Regions from separate parts of the Enterobacter sp. ECC_219_Taxon_10 genome, predicted to be linked through region 2. Evidence: predicted binding sites of a transcription regulator. Region 2 holds the regulator's gene; the other holds the start of a gene.

Region 1 (9,910 bases), 1.9 Mb from region 2:
CAGGACGCCTTTGCTGATAAGAGCAAGCTCTCTGACCAGGAAATCGAACAGACCCTGCAGGCGTTCGAAGCGCGCGTGAAGGGTGCCGCTCAGACCAAGATGGAAGCGGACGCTAAAGACAACGAAGCGAAAGGCAAAGCCTACCGCGATACCTTTGCTAAAGAGAAGGGTGTGAAAACCTCTTCTACTGGCCTGGTGTATAAAGTTGAGAAAGAAGGTACCGGTGATGCGCCTAAAGACAGCGACACCGTTGTGGTGAACTACAAAGGTACGCTGATCGACGGTAAAGAGTTCGACAACTCTTACACTCGTGGTGAGCCTCTTTCCTTCCGTCTTGACGGTGTGATCCCTGGCTGGACTGAAGGCCTGAAAAACATCAAAAAAGGCGGCAAAATCAAGCTGGTTATCCCACCGGATCTGGCCTATGGCAAAACTGGCGTTCCGGGTATCCCGGCTAACTCCACTCTGGTCTTCGACGTAGAGCTGCTGGACATCAAACCAGCGCCGAAAGCGGATGCGAAACCGGAAGCGCAGGCAGATCAGAAAGCTGCGACAGACGCGAAGAAGTAATGTGATGCAAACCGCCGCCTTTTAAGGCGGCGGTTTTTTATTGTGGGGCAGATATAATTAACACTGGAAAGCGTTAGGCACGCTGTATTAATTTAGTTGTCCGTGTAGATAATGAGCCTGCCCTGAAAACCTAACGACAGGCTCCTGAAAAGGAGTGTTTTTTTCATGTCCAGGTCGCTTTTAACCAACGAAACCAGTGAACTTGATTTGCTGGATCAACGTCCTTTTGACCAGACCGACTTCGATATTCTGAAATCCTATGAAGCGGTAGTGGACGGGTTAGCGATGCTCATTGGTTCCCACTGCGAAATCGTATTGCACTCCCTGCAAGATCTGAAGTGTTCCGCCATCCGCATTGCTAATGGTGAGCATACCGGCCGTAAAATTGGTTCGCCAATTACCGACCTTGCATTGCGTATGTTGCATGACATGACCGGCGCGGACAGCAGCGTCTCAAAATGTTATTTCACCCGCGCCAAAAGCGGCGTGCTGATGAAATCAGAAACCATCGCGATTCGAAATCGCGAGCATCGTGTGATTGGGCTGCTGTGCATCAACATGAACCTTGATGTGCCTTTCTCCCAGATCATGAGCACCTTTATTCCGCCAGAAACGCCAGACGTCGGCTCTTCTGTTAACTTTGCCTCCTCCGTTGAAGATCTTGTGACGCAGACGCTTGAGTTCACCATTGAAGAGGTCAATGCCGACCGCAACGTATCGAACAACGCCAAGAATCGCCAGATCGTTCTCAATCTCTACGAGAAAGGGATTTTTGATATTAAAGATGCCATCAACCAGGTGGCCGATCGTCTGAACATCTCAAAGCATACGGTTTACCTCTACATCCGTCAGTTCAAAAGCGGCGATTTCGTGGGGCAAGATAAGTAATGCGTTTTGCGTTAATGGTAACGGGCCCCGCGTATGGGACTCAGCAGGCCAGCAGCGCGCTGCAGTTTGCGCATGCGCTGCTGGCGGCCGGACACCAACTGGCGAGCGTCTTCTTCTATCGGGAAGGGGTGTATAACGCGAACCAATTTACGTCACCGGCGAGTGACGAGTTTGACCTGGTCCGCGCCTGGCAGGCGTTAAATGAAAAGCAGGGCGTAGAGCTGCATATCTGCGTAGCGGCGGCGCTGCGTCGCGGCGTGACGGATACAGCCGAAGCCGAACGCCTGGGGTTATCGGGCGCTAACCTGCAGCCTGGTTTTTCATTGAGTGGTCTGGGCGCATTGGCCCAGGCGGCGTTAACCTGCGACAGAGTGGTGCAATTCTGATGAAGCGTGTGGCATTTGTTTTTACTTCTGCGCCGCACGGCAGCGCCTCTGGCCGCGAAGGACTGGATGCGCTGCTTGCGACATCGGCATTGACAGAAGATATCGGTGTCTTCTTTATGGGGGACGGCGTGCTTCAGCTTCTGGCGGGCCAACAGCCGCAGGCCATTCTGGCACGCGACTACATTTCCACCTTCAAAGTGCTGCCGCTTTACGATATTGAAACCTGCTATGTCTGTGCCGACTCCCTAACGGTACGCGGTTTAAGCGATAAGACGCCTTTTGTGCTGGATGTGACGACCTTGCCTGCCGCAGCACTGCGTGAACAGCTTTCCCACTACGACACCATTCTGACTTTCTGAGGCTTCCATGCTCCATATTCTCAGCCATTCACCATGGCAATGTGATATCGACACGTTGTTGAGCATGCTGCGCGAAGGTGACGATCTGCTGCTGATTCAGGATGGCGTGCTCGCTGCGCTTGAAGGCGGCCGTTTCGTTGAAATTCTCACGAATGCCCCCATAACTGTCTCTGCGCTGAAGGACGATCTGGATGCGCGGGGTCTTTCTGGTCAAATTTCAGCCAAAATTGACGTGGTTGGCTATACTGATTTCGTCAATCTTACTGTGACGCACGCCAGTCAAATGAACTGGTGATTTGAGATCGCTGTATATTTCTTGACACCTTTTCGACGTAGCCCTAAAATTTCGCGTCCTCATATTGTATGAGGTCGTTTTATTACGTGTTTACGAAGCAAAAGCTAAAACCAGGAGCTATTTAATGGCAACAGTTAACCAGCTGGTACGCAAACCACGTGCACGCAAAGTTGCAAAAAGCAACGTGCCTGCGCTGGAAGCCTGCCCGCAGAAACGTGGCGTATGTACTCGTGTATATACCACCACTCCTAAAAAACCAAACTCCGCACTGCGTAAAGTATGCCGTGTGCGTTTGACTAACGGTTTCGAAGTGACTTCCTACATCGGTGGTGAAGGTCACAACCTGCAGGAGCACTCCGTGATCCTGATCCGTGGCGGTCGTGTTAAAGACCTTCCGGGTGTTCGTTACCACACCGTTCGTGGTGCGCTGGACTGCTCAGGTGTTAAAGACCGTAAGCAGGCTCGCTCCAAGTACGGCGTGAAGCGTCCTAAGGCTTAATGGTTCTCCGTTAAGTAAGGCCAAACTGATTTATCTTAATGTCAAACTAAACTCGTAGAGTTTTGGACAATCCTGAATTAACAACGGAGTATTCCCATGCCACGTCGTCGCGTCATTGGTCAGCGTAAAATTCTTCCAGATCCGAAGTTCGGATCAGAACTGCTGGCAAAATTTGTAAATATCCTGATGGTAGATGGTAAAAAATCTACTGCAGAAGCAATCGTATACAGCGCGCTGGAGACCCTGGCTCAGCGTTCTGGTAAAAATGAACTGGAAGCTTTCGAAGTCGCTCTCGACAACGTTCGCCCAACTGTAGAAGTTAAGTCCCGCCGCGTTGGTGGTTCTACTTATCAGGTTCCAGTTGAAGTTCGTCCGGTTCGTCGTAATGCCCTGGCAATGCGTTGGATCGTTGAAGCTGCTCGTAAACGCGGTGATAAATCCATGGCTCTGCGTCTGGCGAACGAACTTTCTGATGCTGCAGAAAACAAAGGTACTGCAGTTAAGAAACGTGAAGACGTTCACCGTATGGCAGAAGCCAACAAGGCGTTCGCACACTACCGTTGGTAATCCCTTCGGAGTATTAGTCACCAGGCGGGCGCTTCAGAGAAGCCGCCCGCTCTGGGTAACTTAACTGAACGCCTAAAGAAACAAACGAGGAATCAAATGGCTCGTACAACACCCATCGCACGCTACCGCAACATCGGTATCAGTGCGCACATCGACGCCGGTAAGACCACTACTACCGAACGTATTCTGTTCTACACCGGTGTAAACCATAAAATCGGTGAAGTTCATGACGGCGCAGCCACCATGGACTGGATGGAACAGGAGCAGGAGCGTGGTATTACCATCACCTCCGCAGCGACTACTGCATTCTGGTCAGGTATGGCTAAGCAGTACGAACCGCATCGCGTAAACATCATCGACACCCCGGGCCACGTTGACTTCACCATCGAAGTAGAACGTTCCATGCGTGTTCTTGACGGCGCGGTAATGGTTTATTGCGCAGTTGGTGGTGTTCAGCCACAGTCTGAAACCGTATGGCGTCAGGCGAACAAATATAAAGTTCCACGCATCGCGTTCGTTAACAAAATGGACCGTATGGGTGCTAACTTCCTGAAAGTTGTTGGCCAGATCAAAACCCGTCTGGGCGCGAACCCTGTTCCGCTGCAGCTGGCAATTGGTGCTGAAGAAGGCTTCACCGGCGTTATCGACCTGGTGAAAATGAAAGCCATCAACTGGAACGATGCAGACCAGGGCGTTACCTTCGAATACGAAGATATCCCGGCTGAGATGCAGGACCTGGCTGACGAATGGCACCAGAACCTGATCGAATCCGCTGCTGAAGCTTCTGAAGAGCTGATGGAGAAATACCTGGGTGGTGAAGAACTGTCTGAAGAAGAGATCAAAAAAGCTCTGCGTCAGCGCGTTCTGAACAACGAAATCATCCTGGTAACCTGTGGTTCTGCGTTCAAGAACAAAGGTGTTCAGGCGATGCTGGATGCGGTAGTTGACTACCTGCCATCCCCGGTTGACGTTCCTGCGATCAACGGCATCCTGGACGACGGTAAAGATACTCCGGCTGAGCGTCACGCAAGTGATGACGAGCCGTTCTCTGCACTGGCGTTCAAAATTGCTACCGACCCATTCGTGGGTAACCTGACCTTCTTCCGCGTTTACTCTGGTGTGGTTAACTCCGGTGACACCATCCTGAACTCCGTGAAAGCGGCGCGTGAACGTTTTGGCCGTATCGTACAGATGCACGCTAACAAACGTGAAGAGATCAAAGAAGTTCGTGCGGGCGACATCGCTGCAGCTATCGGTCTGAAAGACGTGACCACTGGTGACACCCTGTGTGACCCGGATCACCCGATCATTCTGGAGCGTATGGAATTCCCTGAGCCGGTAATCTCCATCGCAGTTGAACCAAAAACCAAAGCTGACCAGGAAAAAATGGGTCTGGCTCTGGGCCGTCTGGCGAAAGAAGACCCATCATTCCGCGTATGGACTGATGAAGAATCTAACCAGACCATCATCGCTGGTATGGGTGAACTGCACCTGGACATCATCGTTGACCGTATGAAGCGTGAATTCAACGTTGAAGCGAACGTGGGTAAACCTCAGGTTGCTTACCGCGAAGCGATTCGCGCGAAAGTTACCGATATTGAAGGTAAACACGCTAAGCAGTCTGGTGGTCGCGGTCAGTACGGTCACGTTGTGATCGACATGTACCCACTGGAGCCGGGCTCTAACCCGAAAGGTTACGAGTTCATCAACGACATCAAAGGTGGTGTAATTCCTGGCGAATACATCCCAGCCGTTGATAAAGGCATCCAGGAACAGCTGAAAGCGGGCCCTCTGGCTGGCTATCCGGTTGTTGACATGGGTATCCGTCTGCACTTCGGTTCTTACCACGACGTTGACTCCTCTGAACTGGCGTTTAAACTGGCTGCGTCTATTGCCTTTAAAGAAGGCTTTAAGAAAGCAAAACCAGTTCTGCTTGAGCCAATCATGAAGGTTGAAGTAGAAACTCCTGAAGAGAACACCGGTGACGTTATCGGTGACTTGAGCCGTCGTCGCGGTATGCTGCGTGGTCAGGAATCCGAAGTAACTGGCGTTAAGATCCACGCTGAAGTTCCGCTGTCCGAAATGTTCGGATATGCAACTCAGCTGCGTTCTCTGACCAAAGGTCGTGCATCATACACCATGGAATTCCTGAAGTATGATGATGCGCCTAACAACGTTGCTCAGGCCGTTATTGAAGCCCGTGGTAAGTAATCCACAGGATTAAAACCTAAGTCCCGTGCTCTCTCCAGAGGGGAGAGCACTATAGTAAGGAATATAGCCGTGTCTAAAGAAAAATTTGAACGTACAAAACCGCACGTCAACGTTGGTACTATCGGCCACGTTGACCATGGTAAAACTACCCTGACCGCTGCAATCACTACCGTTCTGGCTAAAACCTACGGTGGTTCTGCTCGTGCATTCGACCAGATCGATAACGCGCCAGAAGAAAAAGCTCGTGGTATCACCATCAACACTTCTCACGTTGAATACGACACCCCGACTCGCCACTACGCACACGTAGACTGCCCAGGCCACGCCGACTATGTTAAAAACATGATCACCGGTGCTGCGCAGATGGACGGCGCGATCCTGGTTGTTGCTGCGACTGACGGCCCAATGCCTCAGACCCGTGAGCACATCCTGCTGGGTCGTCAGGTAGGCGTTCCTTTCATCATCGTGTTCCTGAACAAATGCGACATGGTTGATGACGAAGAGCTGCTGGAACTGGTAGAGATGGAAGTTCGTGAACTGCTGTCTCAGTACGATTTCCCAGGCGACGACACCCCAATCGTTCGTGGTTCCGCGCTGAAAGCGCTGGAAGGCGAAGCAGAGTGGGAAGCGAAAATCATCGAACTGGCTGGCTTCCTGGATTCTTACATCCCAGAACCAGAGCGTGCGATTGACAAGCCATTCCTGCTGCCAATCGAAGACGTATTCTCCATCTCCGGTCGTGGTACCGTTGTTACCGGTCGTGTAGAGCGCGGTATCATCAAAGTTGGTGAAGAAGTTGAAATCGTTGGTATCAAAGAGACTGCGAAGTCTACCTGTACTGGCGTTGAAATGTTCCGCAAACTGCTGGACGAAGGCCGTGCCGGTGAGAACGTTGGTGTTCTGCTGCGTGGTATCAAGCGTGAAGAAATCGAACGTGGTCAGGTTCTGGCGAAGCCAGGCTCAATCAAGCCACACACCAAGTTCGAATCTGAAGTGTACATCCTGTCCAAAGACGAAGGCGGCCGTCATACTCCGTTCTTCAAAGGCTACCGTCCACAGTTCTACTTCCGTACAACTGACGTGACCGGTACCATCGAACTGCCAGAAGGCGTAGAGATGGTAATGCCAGGCGACAACATCAAGATGGTTGTGACTCTGATCCACCCAATCGCGATGGACGACGGTCTGCGTTTCGCAATCCGTGAAGGCGGCCGTACCGTTGGCGCGGGCGTTGTTGCTAAAGTTCTGGGCTAATTAATTATCCCTGAATAAAAAAAGGACGCTTCGGCGTCCTTTTTTGTTTTCTACCGTAAAGTCACTGTCATAAAAATTCGCATTATTTGTCCGCTCCCGCCCCGTATTCCGGCGCTTGTGCTATTGTAATCATAACCATTCTCACTTACACTTTGCGCATATTTTGAACGGGAGTCTCTATGTACGTTTGTTTATGTAATGGTGTAAGCGACAAAAAAATACGTCAGGCCGTTCGCCAGTTTCAGCCACAGTCATTCCAGCAGCTTCGCAAGTTTGTTCCGGTGGGAAATCAATGCGGTAAATGCGTTCGCGCAGCGCGTGAGATTATGCAGGACGAACTGATGCAGATCCCGGAATACAAAGAGATCGCGTAAGCGCCCATCTTTTTTTTGACATCCCCGTAGCCCGATCTACGCTTCAATGAGTGGAAGCGGAGGGACTATATAATGAAAGGTGATGTTAAAATCATAAGTTATCTCAATAAATTATTGGGAAATGAGCTTGTCGCAATCAACCAGTATTTTCTCCATGCAAGAATGTTCAAAAACTGGGGTCTTACACGTCTGAATGACGTTGAGTACCATGAATCTATAGATGAGATGAAACACGCTGATAAATATATCGAGCGTATTTTATTTCTTGAAGGTATTCCTAACCTGCAGGATCTCGGCAAGCTGGGCATCGGTGAAGATGTCGAGGAGATGCTGCGTTCTGACCTCAGGCTGGAACTTGAAGGTGCTAAAGACCTTCGTGAAGCCATTGCCTACGCGGACAGCGTTCATGACTATGTGAGCCGCGATATGATGATCGAAATTCTGGCAGACGAGGAAGGTCACATAGACTGGCTGGAGACCGAACTCGATCTTATCGATAAACTCGGTATCCAGAATTATTTACTGGCGCAAATCCGCGAAGAGGAATAACACCGTCTTAAGGTGCTCAGGTTATAAACCAGTAAAAATAGCCGAAGCCGCTCGCCGCCAACGCTGGTCCGAAAGGAATCACTGGCGAAACGTGCGGCTTTTTCACCATTAGCACCAGACCCCAGATGACGCCGATTAGCGACGCCGCCAGCAGGATGACCGGTAAGCTCTGCCAGCCTGTCCAGGCACCTGCTGCCGCAAGCAACTTGAAATCTCCGAACCCCAGTCCCTCTTTATGGCGCAGAAGCCAGACCAGCCAGTAAAGTGCCCATAGAAAAAGATAGCCAGCCGCAGCACCCGTGACCGCATCCTCGCAGGTCACCACGCCACTGTGGAGATTAAACAGCAGGCCAAGCCACAGGAGCGGTAGGGTGAGCGTGTCAGGGAGCAAATAGTAACGGTAATCGATCACGCTCAGGGTCAGCGCAAACCAGAAATAGAGAAAAATCGCCAACGCTAAGACAGGTGAGGTGGGGTGCTGATAAACGCTGTAGATCGATGCCAGCAGGCACAGCGCCTCAAACATCAGATATCGAAAAGGAATTATGCCGCGGCAGTATCGGCAGCGCCCTCTCAGTAGTAGCCAGCTTAGCAATGGGAGGGTGTCCCCCCGTTTCACCACATTATTGCAATGGCTGCAGTGTGAGCCCGGCGACCACAGCGTAAGCCGCGTTTTACCCACATGATCCCTGAGGTCGCGTTGCACGATCATTGGCAACCGGTCAACGACGCGCCCCATCAGGCTACCTGCAGTCAGTCCGATTGCCAGAAACAGTATCAATTGCATCTTATTTTCCTCGGGTGCCCAGCGGAAGCGTCATACGCGTGAGGATAATGCTGCTGTCACCTTGCTTACTGGCGTGAAATTCCAGCGTATCGATGGGAAGCCCCTTTTCAAGTTGCAGCTGCCACAGCCATGACATAAACGCCTCCACGTCGATCGCCGCAGCGGTGACCTCCAGCGTTTCATCCTTCTGACTAATCTTCACCGTGAGGCCTGCCTGTTTTGCATCGGCAACGACTGCATTTACTAAGGTTTTAGCCCCATTGCGTATAGGCAGTAGACCCCGTCCGGAGGCCTGTTTCTCCAGCCAATCCGTGTCGCGCTTCAGCTTTTGACAACGTAGTTGCAGCGTGTCGACGGCGCGAGACAGCGGAAGATAGAGGCCGAAGCTGTACAGGATGAAAGGAGTAAGGACGATTAACGCCACGTACAGTACTCGTTCGTTTCCGTTTTTCTGTGATAGCCAGTTCTTTAAGCGATTAATCATTGCGTAGCGTCCACAATCCTTGTTGATGTTTTTCAATTCGCAGCGATAGTCCTGACGCGTCAGCGGCAATAAATTGTTTGACGGTGGCCTCATCAGGGGCAAAAAGCAAAATCCGTAGCAAACCTTGTTTGCGATCGTAGTCCACGCCCTCAAGCGATAACGTCGGAAACGTCGACATACCCTCATGTAACCGCTGCAGAATCGGGAGCGGTGCGGGAAAGGTGCGTTGCAACTGCGACGGGAGAAAGGCCTTCATGTTGTTTCGGTGCGGGTTGTCGGGTATGTAGCTTTGCCACAGCGCCTGCTGTCGGTTTTTCAATTGCTGTTCAAGAGTATGGAGTTGCCAGTAAAGTCCCGCCTGGGTAAGGAGCGCAACACCAGCGGCCAGCAACACGCAACCGACGGCCACTTTTTTCAGGCGGCCCATGAGAAGTCTCGCCTTGTCGCCATCGGTAACGCGCCCGTGCAGCAGGTTGACTGTGTGGGCTTGAGGATACAGGGCAAGCAGCGGCTGCAGCGCGTGTACGCTATCGTCATGACCGATATTCGTAAGTTGGCCATAACACAACAGCCGCGTGGGTCGATAGTGAGCAAGCAAATGTTCAAGCCAAATGTCGGACAGCCGACAGGCACGCCCTTCGTGTGTTCTGACCAGCCAGGCGTCTTTATCGCGCCAAAGCGTCCAGC
Region 2 (9,910 bases):
GAAATTGAATACCCGAGCGCAAACTGCACAATCGCCGAACAATAATTCCCCCATCGTGCTGGTTCATGGACTTTTTGGCAGCCTGGATAACCTGGGCGTGCTGGCCCGCGATTTGGTCAGCGATCACGATATTCTACAGGTTGATATGCGCAATCACGGGCTTTCCGGCCGCTCAGACGTAATGACCTATGCGGCAATGGCGCAGGACCTGCTGGATACGCTTGATGCGCACAATCTGCAGAAGGTGACCCTCATCGGGCATTCAATGGGCGGTAAAGCGGTTATGGCGCTCACCGCGCTGGCGCCAGAACGCATTTCCGGGCTTGTGGTCATTGATGTTGCCCCTGTGGACTACGACGTTCGACGTCATGATGAGATTTTCGCAGCAATTAATGCTGTAACGGCAGCTGGCGTTTCCACACGTCAGCAGGCGGCAACGGTTATGCGTGAGCATCTTGATGAAGAAGGCGTGGTGCAGTTCCTTTTGAAGTCGTTTGTTGACGGGCAATGGCGTTTTAACGTGCCGGTGCTGTGGGACCAGTACAACAACATCGTGGGCTGGGAAACCGTCCCCGCCTGGCCGCACCCTGCTCTCTTTATTCGCGGCGGCCACTCTCCTTATATTACCGACGCTTACCGCGACACGCTGCTGGCACAGTTCCCGCAGGCGCGCGCCCACGTGATTGCCGGGGCCGGGCACTGGGTTCACGCCGAAAAACCTGACGCTGTACTGCGCGCTATCCGCCGCTATCTCGCTGATACTGCAAATTGATTAAAAAGAGAGCGACTGGAAGATGACAGGCTTCCAGTCGTTGGCGTGCCGTTTTTGGTGATGTATGATGGCGCGCTTATCGCCCGGGCTTTAGCAGGGCGGCGTGTTTCCCCCGAAGTCTCAGAATCATGGCCAAAGAACAAACGGACCGTACGACACTAGATCTGTTCGCGAATGAGCGTCGACCGGGACGACCGAAAACGAATCCGCTTTCGCGCGATGAACAGCTGCGTATCAATAAACGCAATCAGCTTAAACGCGATAAAAATCGTGGGCTTAAGCGTGTCGAACTGAAGCTCAACGCTGACGCTGTCGATGCGCTTAACGAGCTGGCCGAGGCGCGTAATATCAGCCGCAGCGAGCTTATTGAAGAGATGCTCATCGCTCAGCTTGAGACGCTTCGCAGCCAGGCATAAGTCTGAAAAACCTCTTTATCGCCCTTTTCATGTAGCACAGAGTGCAGTCCTGCGCGATAGCGGTTTCCGCAGGGTTGCCAGTTCTGCTATTATTGCCCTTATCCGTGGCCGAATTGCGCCACCATACCATTAAGTTTCAAGAGGTTATTTTACTCATGGCAATCATCGGCATTTTCTTCGGCAGTGATACCGGCAATACCGAAAATATCGCAAAAAACATTCAGAAACAGCTCGGTAAAGACGTTGCTGATGTGCATGACATCGCCAAGAGCAGCAAAGAAGATCTCGAGGGCTATGACATTCTGCTGCTGGGTATTCCAACCTGGTACTACGGTGAAGCCCAGTGCGACTGGGACGATTTCTTCCCGACGCTGGAAGAGGTGGACTTCAACGGGAAGCTGGTCGCACTGTTTGGCTGTGGCGATCAGGAAGACTATGCCGAGTACTTCTGTGACGCGCTGGGGACGATTCGCGACATCATTGAGCCGAATGGCGCGGTTATTGTTGGTCACTGGCCGACTGCCGGTTACCACTTCGAAGCCTCTAAAGGCTTGGCCGATGACGATCATTTTGTCGGTCTGGCCATTGACGAAGACCGTCAGCCTGAGCTTACGGCAGAGCGTGTAGAGAAGTGGGTTAAGCAGATCCGTGAAGAACTCCACCTGGACGATATTCTCAACGCCTGATTTTTTCTACGGCGCAACGCAGGTTGCGCCCGTTTTCCAGGTAAAACCGATTAAATTAATTGCTACAAACTTTTAACTTTTTCGCCCAGACCTGTACAATGTCTCCCTGGCAAAATGTGGTTTCCATTGAGCAAGTTTGTTGGTGATACCACGTTTTTATAAGCATATTTTGCCTGAGACTTGCAGTTTTCATTTAGGCATGGCAGTTCTATAATGAGACGCATTAACCCAGGTGCATTTTCTGTCACTTCCTTCAGAAGTGAATCGTTTAGCAACAGGACAGATTCCGCATGACTGACAACAATACCGCATTAAAGAAGGCTGGCCTGAAAGTAACGCTTCCTCGATTAAAAATCCTCGAAGTGCTTCAGGGTCCAGACAATCACCATGTCAGTGCGGAAGACCTTTATAAACGTCTTATCGACATGGGTGAAGAGATTGGGCTGGCCACCGTTTATCGCGTGCTGAACCAGTTTGATGACGCGGGCATTGTTACCCGTCATAATTTCGAAGGCGGTAAATCTGTATTCGAACTGACCCAGCAGCATCACCACGATCACCTGATCTGCCTCGATTGCGGCAAGGTCATTGAATTTAGCGATGATTCCATCGAAGCGCGTCAGCGTGAAATCGCAGCTCGTCACGGCATTCGCCTGACCAACCACAGCCTGTACCTATACGGTCACTGCGCTGAAGGGGATTGCCGCGAGAATGAACACGCTCACGACACAAAATAAGTTAGCGTTCATACTCTGAGCCAGCCGCGAGGTTGGCTTTTTTTTGCGTCAAAAAAGCCCGGTAAGCAAAGTGCCACCGGGCGTAAAGCAACTTATTTATTGTTATTGCGTATCTCGTTCCAGATCTTATCGCAACGCTTCGCCACTTCCTGATCGTTACCGGTTTTACGCGCCTGAATACAGGCCTGATAATCCATCACCCGAACGTTCTCCTGCGTCGCGAACTGCTCATGCGCTTTCTCTTTCTTCAACACATTCAGCACGCTCCGACAGGCTTCGATTTTCTCCGGCGATCCTTCCGCGGTATTAATACAGGCGCTATACGCCTCCTTCAGACGGGAATCCTCTTTTGGCGCCTGAGTCTGAGCGCACGCCACCAGCCCTGATGCCAGCAACGCGACGATTACGATTTTTTTCATCATGTGCAGTCTCCAGACCGGCGGGACTCAGCCCGCCGGTGTGCTCATCAGAAGATGGTGAATGGGGCGATAACCATGAATTTGACGTCACGTTCATCCTGGAAGATGTTGCCGTAACCGCCCGCATAGCTTGGAATATCGGAGTGGTTGTCATACTGGGTGAAGTGCAGCTTGAACATCGTGCCTTTCGCGCGGCCATCCTGCAGGGTATAGATAGCATCCAGGCTGTAGGAGGACTCTTTCAGGCGATAGTTAGGATCGTAGTAGGCATCCGGCGTCGCCATGTCTGCTGGTTTTGCGTCCCAGGCGTATGCGTAAGAAGCCCCCACCGCCCAGCCAGGCAGGTTCCAGTTTTTCAGGTCATACATGGCGCCGAAGAAGACCGCTTTCTCGCCGTCGGCGTTGAAGTCGGAGCGGTTATCCCACCAGATATCCAGACGACCGTTGGATGATGCATAGGTCGGGGTCATACGCTGCAGGAAGTAGCCCTGCTGCCCTTCCGCCTTCACCCATGTCCCTTCCAGACGCAAATCAACCTGACCGACTTTGTAGCCGAAGGTCAGCGCCTGAAGCCACGCGGTGCCGTTATAAATGTCATTTACGCTGCCATCGCTGACCTTATCGCGCGTACCGTAGAACTGGTAGCTGGTGCTCAGCGGGCTACCGGCGATATCAAATTTGTAGCTGGCTTTAGCAAAATACTGATCGATATAGCCTTCCGCCTGACCAAATGCGGCTTCCAGAACCAGATCGTTTTTAAAGTCGTACTTCGCGCCCAGCGAGTGGAGGTAATCGACTTTGGTTTTCTTATCGTTCTGGTAGAACTTATCCATTTCGATGTGCCACGGCGCTTTGTACTCGTTGGTCCACATATAGGAGAAGCTCAACGCACCTGCGTCACCGTAGTCAAAGTTAGCCCCGGCTTCTGCACCCTGATAGGTACCAGGCATAAAGCTCCAGTGCGGCGCTAACAGCGTCTGGCCGGTTGGCTGAATATACCCCCCGCGCGCCCAGACCGGGCCGTATTTAAATTTCGCTGCAGCCTTATAAAGGCTGATACCGCTTTTATCTCCGGACCAGTCTTCGTCATAGGCTTTATTGCTGGAGGAGAAGGCAATTTCGTTCGGGTGGCCGCTGTCGCCGTTTTCCGCCATTTCGATTGCGGTAAATGCAGCAATATCCAGACCGAACATATCAGCGGCATAGCCTGACTGGAAGTCCAGGTTGGCGTTCCAGGTGGAGTGAGAGAGGTTGGTTTTGTATTTATCTTCTGTGACATCTTTACGGTCACGTTCACGCTGCCAGTAATAAATACCGCCAGTGAGGGTAGAATCTTCGATGAAACCTGCTGCTTTCGCCTCTGGTGTCACCACCAGGCCCGACATTGCTGTCACACCGGCAATAGCCAGCGCCAGCGCATTACGTTTGCCACTGAACGTACGCATAGATTATTCCTCTTTGACGAATTAAAACGCCTTAAACGGCGAAAATATAAAAGACCAAATGGTCAGGGGTAGTTATAAATACCCTCGAATTAACTACCGTCTTTAGGTTATTTTTCGCGACGCGAATTATCAATGCTTTTCAGTGGGCAAAAGTCAGGATTATGACGAAGTGCACATAATTGGTAGTGCTTTGTAACATTTAGCCGGATGCGAGGTGTGGCGGGGCTAAAACAGGTAATTTCAGCGTATTAGACCGTAAAAAAACACGTATTTGTTCTTATTCTCTTTTTTATCATAAAGACAAACTTTTTTTAGAAAAATAAGTAGCACCACGTTGACCAAAAATTTTAGTTGGCCTAATTACGGGTCTACTTTAACGATATGATCATTAAATAAAAAAACGCCGCTATAAGCGGCGTTTGTTTCTCATTGACCAGTGCAGCGTTATTATTCGCCGATCTTCGTCCAGGTATCACGCAAACCTACGGTACGGTTAAATACCGGCTTTTCTGCCGTACTGTAACGGCTGTCCAGGCAGAAGTAACCTTCACGTTCAAACTGGAATGCTTTGCCCGCTTCAGCCGCTTTCAGCGACGGCTCCGCGTAACCCTGTTTGATCACCAAAGATTCCGGGTTGATAGTCGCCAGGAAGTCTTCAGCTGCACCCGGGTTAGGGACGCTAAACAGACGATCGTACAGACGAATTTCTACCGGCAGCGCGTGGGAAGCGCTCACCCAGTGGATCACGCCTTTCACCTTGCGGCCATCTGCCGGATCTTTGCTCAGCGTCTCTGCATCGTACGAACAGAAGATGGTGGTGATGTTGCCTTCTGCATCTTTCTCTACGCGCTCGGCTTTGATGACGTAGGCGTTACGCAGACGCACTTCTTTACCCAGCACCAGACGTTTGTACTGCTTATTGGCTTCTTCACGGAAGTCAGCACGATCGATCCAGATTTCACCGCTGAACGGCACGTCGCGGCTTCCCATTTCCGGTTTGTTCGGATGGTTAGGCATGGAGACCAGCTCGCTTCCACCCTGCGGGTAGTTTTCGATAATCAGTTTCACCGGATCGATAACGGCCATCGCGCGCGGGGCGTTTTCGTTGAGATCTTCACGAATGCAGGATTCCAGAGACGCCATTTCGATGGTGTTGTCCTGCTTGGTCACGCCAATACGTTTGCAGAACTCACGAATAGAGGCGGCAGTGTAACCACGACGGCGCAGACCAGAGATGGTTGGCATACGCGGATCGTCCCAACCCTCAACGTGCTTGTCTGTTACCAGCAGGTTCAGCTTACGCTTGGACATCACGGTGTATTCCAGATTCAGACGAGAGAACTCGTACTGACGCGGATGCACAGGAATGGTGATGTTATCCAGCACCCAGTCGTACAGACGACGGTTGTCCTGGAACTCCAGCGTACACAGGGAGTGCGTAATGCCTTCCAGCGCATCGCTAATGCAGTGGGTGAAGTCGTACATCGGGTAGATGCACCACTTGTTGCCGGTCTGGTGGTGTTCCGCAAATTTAATGCGGTACAGCACCGGGTCACGCATCACGATAAACGGAGACGCCATGTCGATTTTGGCGCGCAGGCACGCTTTGCCTTCTTCGAAACCACCGGCACGCATTTTTTCAAACAGCGCCAGGTTCTCTTCCACGCTGCGATCGCGGAACGGGCTGTTTTTACCTGGCGCAGTCAGCGTACCGCGATACTCGCGGATTTCGTCAGCAGACAGTTCGTCGACGTATGCCAGACCTTTATTGATCAGCTCCACCGCGTAGGCATACAGCTGATCAAAATAGTCAGAGGAGTAGCAGATATCGCCAGACCAGTTGAAGCCCAGCCATTGCACGTCGTTTTTAATGGACTCAACGTATTCGATGTCTTCTTTTACTGGGTTGGTGTCATCGAAACGCAGGTTGCACTGCCCCTGGTAATCTTGCGCAATGCCAAAATTCAGGCAGATCGATTTCGCGTGACCAATGTGCAGGTAGCCGTTCGGCTCCGGCGGGAAACGCGTATGTACCGTGGTGTGCTTACCACTGGCCAGATCTTCATCGATGATCTGACGAATAAAGTTACTCGGGCGGGCTTCTGCCTCACTCATCGTGGATTCCTCAAAGCGTAAACAACGTATAACGGCGTATGATCTTATAAGCCGGACGTAGTGACAACCCTTAGTTACGGAAAATACGTATCAGATGAAAATAATGGGGGCATTTGCTGCAAAAAAAAGCGGCGGAGGATATCCCCCGCCGCTTAAGGCATGACTCTACTCAGGAGCGATTACTTGCCTTTAATCTCATACAGCGCTGTTTGGCCTGCAACTACCTGACCTTTCGCCTGAATGACCAGGCCGCTGAAGTCATCAATGTTGCTGCAAACGACCGGGCTAATCATGGAGCGCGCGTTGGCGTTCAGGAAGTCCAGATCCATTTCCAGAATCGGCTGACCCGCCACCACTTCAGCGCCCTCTTCTACCAGGCGAGTAAAGCCCTGACCGTTCAGCGCAACGGTATCGATACCCATATGGACAACGATCTCCGCGCCTTTTTCGGTTTCGAGGCAGAACGCGTGGTTGGTGTTGAAGATTTTCACGATGGTACCGGCCGCCGGAGACACAACGGTTTTGTCCGTTGGTTTCACCGCCACGCCGTCACCAACCGCTTTGCTGGCGAACGCTTCGTCAGGCACCTGCTCAAGCGCAACCACGTCACCGGTGACCGGGGACACCAGCGCAGCGATAGTCACCGCATTTGGCACGGCCTGCGGTTTTGCAACCGGCGCTTCAGCTACTGGAGCGCTATCCGTTGAGGCGGCAGCAACCGGCCCACGGGCGACCACTTTTTTCATTTCATCGCCGATAGATTCAGCTTTCGCACCCACGATAACCTGGATGGTTTGCTTATTCAGTTTCACCACACCAGACGCGCCCAGGCGTTTACACATCGCATCACTCACGCGCGCGGAATCACCCACGGTCAGACGCAGACGAGTAATACAGGCGTCAATCGCTTTCAGGTTGTCGGTACCGCCGACTGCGGCAATATAGCTGGTCGCCAGCTGGGTTAAACCTTCTTCGGTATTGCTGTTTGCTTCACTGGTAACAACATCTTCTTTCGTATCTTCGCGGCCCGGCGTTTTCAGGTTAAACATACGAATCACCGCGCTGAACAGAACGAAGTAGATAACGAAGAAGATCAGGCCCATCACCACCAGCATCCAGACGTTGCTGCTTGCCGCCGGCAGGTTGTACATCAACACGTAGTCAATGGCGCCTGCGGAGAAGGAGAAGCCCGCATGGATACCCAGAAGGGTGGCAACGAACAGGCTGATACCGGTCAGGATTGCGTGCATGAGGTACAGCAGCGGAGCCAGGAACATGAACAGGAATTCCAGTGGCTCGGTAACACCGGTCAGGAAAGCGGTAATCGCAACAGACAGCAGCATGCCGCCAACCATCGGACGACGCGCTTTTGGCGCGGCCAGGTACATAGCAAGCGCAGCACCAGGCAGACCAAACATCATAATTGGGAAGAAACCGGACATAAACATGCCCGCGGTGCCGTCACCCGCGTAGAAGCGGTTGATGTCGCCGTGGAAAACGGTGCCCGCCGCATTGGTAAACTCACCAATCTGGAACCATGCGATGGTATTCAGCACCTGATGCAGGCCTGTAGGGATCAGCAGACGGTTAATGAAACCGAAGATACCTGCGCCCATCGCACCCGCAGAAACGATCCACTCGCCGCCCGCATGAATGGCATGCTGCACCGGCGGCCAAACGTAGCCAAAGATCGCTGCCAGAACCAGGCAGAAGAAGCCCGTCGCGATCGGAACGAAACGTTTTCCACCGAAGAAACTCAGGAAATCAGGAAGCTTAATATTTGCCCAGCGGTTATACACGGCGCCGCCAACCAGACCGGTAATGATACCCGCCAGCACGCCCATATTGATTTCAGGGTTAATGGTTACCATCGCTTTCGTCAGGATGAAATAACCGACTGCGCCTGCCAGAGCCGCAGCCCCTGCACTGTCTTTTGACCAACTGGACGCGACGCCGATGGCGAATATCAGCGCCAGGTTATCAAAAATAGCGCCGCCTGCCTGAGCAATGAACGGCACATTAAGAAGATCGGGTTGCCCGAATCGCAACAGTAATGCTGCAACCGGTAGCACGGCGATAGGGAGCTGCAAAGCCCTACCGAGGCGCTGGAAAAAACCTAAAATATTCATCCTATTCCCCCTACGAGGCCCGTTATCGGGCTCGTGCAGTAACTATGTTTTTATTGTGTCGACAACGATTAATACAGTTGATGATTCACTGGCATTGTGAGTGTGTGAAAAATTAATTCGTATCGCAAATTAAACACCCATTTTTTGTGATTTTTGTCACCAAATATCGTAATCCCCCCTCCCTTTCACTGGCTAACAGCCAAAACTTATTTTATCATTCAAAAAATCAAGACGGATTGATCCGGCCTGAAAGGTTCCAGGTTACGCTTAAGCATCAGGTTCCGATTACCATCCGCCCACTCTTCTACTTTAACTCTTGAGGTGAACAATGAGACTGATTCCCCTGGCAACTGCTGAACAAGTCGGTAAATGGGCCGCTCGCCATATCGTTAACCGTATTAATGCCTTCAAGCCTACTGCCGATCGTCCGTTCGTTCTTGGCCTTCCAACCGGTGGTACTCCACTGACCGCGTACAAAGCGCTGGTTGAAATGCACAAAGCGGGCCAGGTTAGCTTTAAACATGTTGTAACCTTCAACATGGACGAATATGTTGGCCTGCCAAAAGAACATCCTGAAAGCTACCATAGCTTCATGCACCGCAATTTCTTTGATCACGTTGATATCCCAGCTGAAAATATTAACCTGCTGAATGGAAATGCGCCTGATATTGACGCAGAATGCCGTCAGTACGAAGAAAAAATCCGTTCTTACGGTAAAATCCACCTGTTTATGGGTGGCGTGGGCAACGATGGGCATATCGCGTTCAACGAACCAGCCTCTTCTCTGGCTTCCCGTACCCGCATTAAAACGCTGACCCATGACACCCGCGTGGCAAACTCCCGCTTCTTTGACGGTGACGTGAACCAGGTTCCAAAATACGCCCTGACCGTTGGCGTAGGCACCCTGCTGGATGCCGAAGAGGTGATGATTCTGGTGCTGGGCGGCGTGAAAGCGCAGGCGCTCCAGGCTGCCGTTGAAGGCAACGTTAACCACATGTGGACCATCAGCTGCCTGCAGCTGCATCCTAAATCAGTCATCGTCTGCGACGAACCGTCAACGATGGAGCTGAAAGTGAAAACGCTGAAATACTTCAACGAGTTAGAAGCAGAGAACATCAAAGGTCTGTAATTGAATAACCGCCTCTTCCACAAGAGGCGGCCGCTTTTTTTAACCGGGGGTCGTTATGTACG

Evidence for each region. Region 2 encodes Fur, which represses iron uptake genes when iron is present. Its sites were predicted from a motif close to ATAATAATGAGAACNACTATCAA; they were not measured.
Region 1: bfd (bacterioferritin-associated ferredoxin) is a predicted target of Fur. The motif match lies at 7,152-7,174, and genes of this name have one in related genera.

Annotation. Positions count from the first base shown of each region.
Region 1 is NZ_CM178005.1:4,452,268-4,462,177, reverse strand. It holds gene fkpA (FKBP-type peptidyl-prolyl cis-trans isomerase) at 1-570, shown strand, start outside; gene AC4ICF_RS21330 (helix-turn-helix transcriptional regulator) at 736-1,458, shown strand; gene tusD (sulfurtransferase complex subunit TusD) at 1,458-1,844, shown strand; gene tusC (sulfurtransferase complex subunit TusC) at 1,844-2,203, shown strand; gene tusB (sulfurtransferase complex subunit TusB) at 2,211-2,498, shown strand; gene rpsL (30S ribosomal protein S12) at 2,623-2,997, shown strand; gene rpsG (30S ribosomal protein S7) at 3,094-3,564, shown strand; gene fusA (elongation factor G) at 3,661-5,775, shown strand; gene tuf (elongation factor Tu) at 5,845-7,029, shown strand; gene bfd (bacterioferritin-associated ferredoxin) at 7,209-7,403, shown strand; gene bfr (bacterioferritin) at 7,476-7,952, shown strand; gene AC4ICF_RS21280 (prepilin peptidase) at 7,969-8,739, opposite strand; gene AC4ICF_RS21275 (type II secretion system protein M) at 8,741-9,223, opposite strand; gene gspL (type II secretion system protein GspL) at 9,216-9,910, opposite strand, start outside.
Region 2 is NZ_CM178005.1:1,412,684-1,422,593, reverse strand. It holds gene ybfF (esterase) at 1-772, shown strand, start outside; gene ybfE (LexA regulated protein) at 901-1,188, shown strand; gene fldA (flavodoxin FldA) at 1,344-1,874, shown strand; gene fur (ferric iron uptake transcriptional regulator) at 2,165-2,611, shown strand; gene chiQ (ChiQ/YbfN family lipoprotein) at 2,704-3,030, opposite strand; gene chiP (chitoporin ChiP) at 3,078-4,475, opposite strand; gene glnS (glutamine--tRNA ligase) at 4,923-6,590, opposite strand; gene nagE (PTS N-acetyl glucosamine transporter subunit IIABC) at 6,770-8,719, opposite strand; gene nagB (glucosamine-6-phosphate deaminase) at 9,048-9,848, shown strand; gene nagA (N-acetylglucosamine-6-phosphate deacetylase) at 9,904-9,910, shown strand, end outside.